One region of the Picrophilus oshimae DSM 9789 genome, then DNA from elsewhere that is predicted to be linked to it. Evidence: riboswitches for the same ligand, from Rfam matches in the RefSeq annotation. Region 1 holds a riboswitch; the other holds the start of a gene.

What was found. Region 1 has a riboswitch for thiamine pyrophosphate ahead of B8780_RS05690 (MFS transporter). Riboswitches for the same ligand answer to the same signal wherever they lie in the genome.
Region 2: linked by a shared signal. The riboswitch ahead of B8780_RS06995 (MFS transporter) and the one ahead of B8780_RS05690 (MFS transporter) in region 1 are both predicted to bind thiamine pyrophosphate.

Annotation. Positions count from the first base shown of each region.
Region 1 covers NZ_FWYE01000003.1:50,046-53,465, forward strand. The annotation lists gene B8780_RS05685 (outer membrane protein assembly factor BamB family protein) at 1-1,181, shown strand, start outside; TPP riboswitch at 1,276-1,378, shown strand; gene B8780_RS05690 (MFS transporter) at 1,367-2,548, shown strand; gene B8780_RS05695 (uracil-DNA glycosylase family protein) at 2,542-3,420, opposite strand, start outside.
Region 2 covers NZ_FWYE01000004.1:103,310-106,729, reverse strand. The annotation lists gene hutU (urocanate hydratase) at 1-88, shown strand, start outside; gene B8780_RS07000 (hypothetical protein) at 114-644, opposite strand; gene B8780_RS06995 (MFS transporter) at 675-1,904, opposite strand; TPP riboswitch at 1,927-2,029, opposite strand; gene B8780_RS06990 (hypothetical protein) at 2,108-3,420, opposite strand, start outside.

The DNA.
Region 1 (3,420 bases):
AGTACATGGGTGAACCACTTGGTGTAACACTATCGAACAATCTGGTTTACGTTGAGGAGGATACAGGCCCAGGCTCAATATTTGCATTGAATCCATCAAACGGCAGCATCGTATGGTACGCCACAGGCCTTGCATCACAGGCAATGAACAATCCAATAGTATACCATGGTATTGTTTATGTTACCGTTGGGGACACGGGTTTTAGCTTTGCACAGATAGAGCATGCACTTCACAATGAATCAAATAAGGTAAGGCGTGGTTTAACTTACGGTGCAATATACGCATTTAATGCAACAGACGGTAAATTACTGTGGATGAACTTTACAACCGGAGAAACAATGCCATCACCAGCAGTTCATGACGGTATAATTGCATACGCCGATGGCGGCGGCCAATTTATTGGATTAAATGCAACGACAGGTAAGGTTTTATGGTCAGATCACTTCGGTGGCTTCTTTGACAACATGGGCAGCGTTACATATTACGTCCTTCCAAATGGAACAACAGAATTTATAGCAGGTTATACATTTGTTGGTGCACCCCACGGTTTAATTATAGCAGTAAATGGTACCAATGGCAGGGTATTGTGGAAAACATCAATGAAAAAGCCATACGTTCCATATGATACCGGCATGGGCGATGTACCTCTTGCGGTCGATCCTGAAACAGGAATGATATATCAATCCGCAATAGCAAACTATAACTCAACCTCAGGAAGGGTCGATACTGTGACAATGGCAATAAACGCTGTAAATGGAAGTGTTGTCTGGGAGACAAACATAGGTCGTGGTTATGTTCCACCGGCATTTAAGGGCGGCATACCATTAATTTATCATAACATGGTTTACACCGGGGATCAATCCACCGGAAGCCTTGTTGCACTTTATGCAAACAATGGAACAATAGCATGGTCATTGAGATTGCCGGATGTGCATCTGCCACCAAAATCACCAGGAGGCCCAAGGGGATCACCTGTTTATTATAATGGCGTTCTATTTGTCGGTGCTGATTCATACATATACGCAATAAATGCAACCACAGGATCTTTAATAAATAAGTATTACATAGGCGGCAGGTTTGGAATAGTAAATCCTGTAATAGCAGGAAACACAATGTTTTTAACAAATTCATACGGCTGGGTTACAGCCTTACCGCTTACTGAAATAGATCCAGGTATATAAATAATATAAAATTTTCATCAATATTTTTCATTTAAATTATAATAAAAACTTATTTTACATAAAAAAATAGAAAATTTATATATAATATTTTAAAATATGTCTATGGGGGAGCCGAAAAGGCTGAGAGGATCTAAAAAGATCGACCCTTTGAACCTGATCCGGGTAATACCGGCGGAGGGATTTTAGTGGAATTGAATGTCGACATTTATGAAAAAAGAAGCTGGGACTATCTTGACAGTGTTTCAATCATAGCACTCGCCTCCTCATTTTTTATGTGGGGCGTTGCACTGAGCATAGCGCCGTTGATAACAACATGGCCTTTTATACCTGTTAAATATGATGTGTTTATAATAGCCACATCACCTGCAGGTCTGCTATTTGGTAATCTTTTTCTCGGCATATTCTCAGATCGTTTTGGCAGAAAGCGCTTATTCATGTTAACTGTAGTCATTACTGCAATAGGTCTTTTAATAATAGCACTTTCATATTCGCTTTTATTAATAATACCTGGAATCTTCATGGCCGAATTTGGGCTTGGCGGTGATGAAACTGTTTCTCTTGCATACATTGCCGAGATGCTGCCAAAACGCTACCGTGGCACGGCCATTGCAGAAACAACAAACATGGCAAATATAGCAATAACCATAATGGCAGGAATATTCATCTTTGTAAATTACTCATTATACAATGAAAAGGTATCACTGCTAATAATTGCAATACTGGGTTTTATAATAGCATTCTTTTCAAGGTTAAAAATCAGGGAGAGCATAAGATGGGAGGCATATCATAAAGAAAAGCCTGATAAAAACTTATTTAGATACTTACCGCTTGGCTTTATGGGCATTGCAATAATAGTTGGCTTTGCATTCTCTGATCTTGTGCTTGGTCCATTCGAGTTTCCAAAATATTCTGCAATAATAATATTTTTCTCGGTTCTTGCCGAGTCTCTCACAGGTATAATTGCAGGTTTAATTCTTGGCCGCTCAAAAAGGAAAAATCTTGCCCTGTTTGGATTCACAGGTCTTTTTGTATCCTGGCTTTTCCTTGTGATATTTCTAAAAGATGTGCTTTTTAGCATTTCCCTGTTGATAATAATATTAATAATCAATGGCGTCACAGGTGAGTTTGGCTGGATGGCACGTGGCATGCTGGAACCTGAAAATTTTCTAACGTCATTTAGGGGCACCGGTGTTGGCATTGTTAGATCCATTGGATATTTAATATACATATTCACAGTATTCGCGCTTTATAATAGCAGTATTACGGTTTATGCATACTATTTACTCATCATATATTTAATAGGCTTTGCAGGTGCAGTAATATACATGCTCTATGGAAGGGAAACAAATAATATATTAATTCATTGATTTTTTATTCTGTTAATCTCATTTTTTAATTTTATAAAATCATTCTCCATTTTGCTAAGCACGGTTTTTGACCTCAACGCTGCCGCAGGATGATATGTAATAAAATATCTTTTGTTTATAATCGTTCCATGGTTATTTTTTATGTCATTGATCCCAAGCAAAGACTGTGCTGCTATTCTTCCAAGAATTACTATGATCTTGGGGCTTATTACATCAAGCTGCCTCTTCAGATATGGAAAACAGGCATCTATTTCAGATTTATCCGGAACCCTATTTTTTTCAGGGTAAAACTGAACAACGCTTGTTATGTAAACGCTCTCCCTGTTTATATTTATCATTGAAAGCATGGAATTTAATATCCTTCCGCTCCTGCCAACAAATGGTCTTTTCATTTCATCCTCAGTTTTTCCTGGCGCCTGGCCAACGAAAACGATCTCTGCATTGTAATTACCCTCGCCTGGAACAAAATTCCTGCTGAGCCTCCAGGTCTTTATCATATCAGGTAGCTTCATGTATTCCATGTTTATCTCGTTAATTGCATCCCTTCTTGTAAGGTACTTTTCCGCGTAATAAACCATGTCCTTCTGGTTTATGTATCTTAGCCTCCTCAGAAGCTCGTGATAGTTCAGCCATTCATAAGAAACATGCTCCTTTGAAATTTTTATCTCGTTATTATTGTACTCTGCAAGAAACATCTTTGTATGCTTGTTTATAATTTCATCGCCTTTGTTAAATGAGTAGTTCATTGTATAAGAAAAGAAGGCTTCAATATCATTTTTGTCTATCATTATGTTTGTTTCCTCAAACGTTTCCCTTATCGCCGCATCAAATTCATCCTCGTTTTTTTCTATGTGCCCCTTTGGAAAATCAAG
Region 2 (3,420 bases), on a different contig from region 1:
GCTTGCAAATTCATATAATAATTACATGTCAAATAATACATTCATAAACGTTGAAACCGATGTATCAAGTCATTATGGTATATCATAAATTAAATTATAATTTAATTTTTTATTTAATCAATAAACTCAAGGTTTACATTATCCATTAAAAGCCTTTTAATATCATCATCGTCCGTAATAATCTTTTCATATGAAAACATTGATAAAATCCTTAAAAAATAATCATTTAATACCATCCTTTCTGCATCTTCAAGTGTTAATATGCCGTTCAGCTCCGTTGATGAGAATAATCTTTTAAAAACAGATTTTTTGCAGTTAAAAGGCAGGAAATGTATAACGGCAGGATCCCTATAATCCCTTAAAACGTCATATCTTTTTAAAACCTCCTCGGGATTCTCATCGTATATTGTCTCAGGACCTATATATGAATAATCAACGTATATAACAGGAGGTTCCATGGATCTCGTTATTACGTAGTTTTTATCTATTACAAAGATGTTTTCAGGATCTATCTCCGCATCCTCTATTTCAAGATTGCCTTTAATATTTGATGAACCAGGCACGGTATAGCATGAATCCATAAATGGATCAATCATTGAAAACCTCTCCAAAATAGATTCCCTTATGTTTTTTATATCTTCCATGGACAGAAAATAATGAAAAATATTTAAAATTCACGCATAATCTATATTTATATCCCTTGTCTCATTGCCCTTTATGAGCCAGAGAACAGAGGCAACGGCTCCAAGAAGCCATAGAATTACATTGTATAGTATGAACTGATAAAGTGTAAACGTGCTTGTTAAATCAACGGAAATTGCATAGCCTATCATTGGGGCAAGCCTGACAATACCCATAAATGTTCCACGGTACCTTGTCGGAAACAGCTCAGGTTCAAGCGTTGTCCTTGATGCCCAGCCAAACTCACTCATCATCATGTTTATAAAAAGCAGTGGCAAAAATATGAACATGTTCCTTAAATATGGGACAAGGAAGAGTATTATTAACGTGCTTATAAAGCCGCCAATGTATGAATATGCAGTGTAAACCTTTCTGCCCCTGGAAATCAATGGTGCAGCGATAAAACCAGCAGCGGATGCGCCCAAAAGTGCAACGAAGATTATCATTTCATCCATGTATGTTGATGGAAATTCGTATGGTCCTATTACATATGCCATCAGTCCAAAGGTTATATACTGTGATATGCCTATTGCAGCCAGAAATAAAAATCTGCCAAGGTACTGCCCTCCAGAGATCTTGCCAGTGCTTGTTCCGTTTGAATCGATGTATAATTTTTTCTCCTCCACTTTTGCAGCGTCAAATCTTCCCCTTGAGTTAAGCCATCTAAACGATTCTGGCAGGTTCACCCTTGCAATCACCATTATAACAATTAATATAAATGCGGATACCAAAAGTGCGTATCTGTCCATTATGGATGTGTAGACAATTAAAAAAAGTCCTGTGATTATTGCGCTGCCTATATTGTTAAAATCTGATACAATTGTTAACCATTTTGCACGTGATCTTAATGGCGAATCCTCGGCTATTAATGATAACGATGGCATCTCCTCACCGCCAACACCAAACTCTGCAAGGACAAGGCCTATTAAAAGTGTGTAGAATACATAGCTAAATGCAATGATTATCACGCCAATACCGTAAAGACTCATGGTCATTATAAAGACCCTTTTTCTGCCAAGGATGTCTGTTAATAAACCCATTGTAAAGTTTCCAAGAGGTGCAAAGATCGGGCCTATTAAAAGTATTATAACCTTTAATTTCAATGGCAGTGCATGTATTATTGCACCCGAGGCTGCAAGGGGCCCTATTGTTGCTATGATCCCCCATATTGTAAAGCTTGCCGAGCTGGAAAGCAGCATGAAGCGCTGATTCCTGCTCAGCATTTATATCCCCTTTTATATATCAAGAATCCCATTGGCTATCTCCCTCCGCCGGTATTACCCGGATCAGGTTCACGGGTCGATCCCTTGGATCCTCTCAGCCATTAATGGCTCCCCGGTAGCTTTTTGCTACAATCATTTATTTAATTGTAATATAAAAACTTTTTACCCTTCTAAAATATATTAAAAAAATATTTTTAAAAGATTTATTTACGTTTTAAAACAATAAATGTTAATGCAAGCAATGCAACAACTATTAAGATTCCCGGGACTATAATATTATATGTATTTGATGATTTTACAACCTTATTATCCATGGTCTGGTTTACCATTGTATTTCCATGGCTTCCAGGGAGATTGATATAAACATTGTTTCCATTAACAGTGTAGTTACCTGAAATTTTGTTACCATTATAATATGCAATATAATTATAATTTCCATAGGGCTCGCAAAGTTTTATGCTTCCTGAGACATGGTAACCGTTTCCATTAACTGAGAGATTCCAGCTGCCCGTTCCATTAAAGTAAACCGCGTATGTGATCTCAAGGAATTTTATCTCTATTGAGTTCGAATTTCCTGAATTAACCGAGCCGTACTGATTATAGGCTATATACCTTGAATAATCCGGGGTGTATATGCTATATGAATAGTTATTCCCGGGAAGCCACATTGATATAACATTTCCATCTGTATGGTATTTTGATCCAAAGACATCCAGGTACCATGGAGTTCCGTAGGGCAGACCACGCTCCATAAAGCTAAAGTAATGCGCCGGACTGTTGTATATTAAATATCCTGGCATTCCTGATGGAAGGTATGTCAGTGTTCTTACCCATGTAAAGTTTATTGGATTAACAGAATTTATCTGGTCAAAGAAGATTATTGGTTCCGGTGTTATTGCATTATCCTTCTCTGATATTTTGTTTACCAGCCCTGAGGCATTGTACTGTGACCCATATAAATTATCTTTACCTATTGTAAGGCTCCATAAATAATCCCCATAATTAAGCCCGGCAGTCTCACCGATTGGATCTGTAATGCCTGCCTGTGAGTTTGTCTGAGCGCAGAAGCGGCCTATGCCCTCAAGATTCTTATTGATGTTATATACTGAACCCAGGCCATAACCATGGAAGTCATAAGGTTTGTTTGTATAAACCGGTGGATAAATATTTCCATATGCCTGTACTGTAACATATGAGAATATTTCTTTTGAATACATGAATGGACAGTTGTTTTCAGAGCCCGTTGGTGTGTATTTAAGTCCATTGTTGATAATTAAACTTCCCTGCGAATTAACAGAGTTGTTTATAAAAACGCCTGTGTTCAATGAATTACCCTTAAAATCGCAGTAGAATGGAAAGACATATCTTCCATTATCGTACTCACCGTAAATCTTTGAAAGCTGTGGGGCCTCACCTGTGTATCCTGTGCTGCTGAGAACGTTTGAACTGTATGGTAAAACCTTTAACAATATTGAGCTGGAATCGTTATAATTTTTTACGAAAACTGTCATTGCAT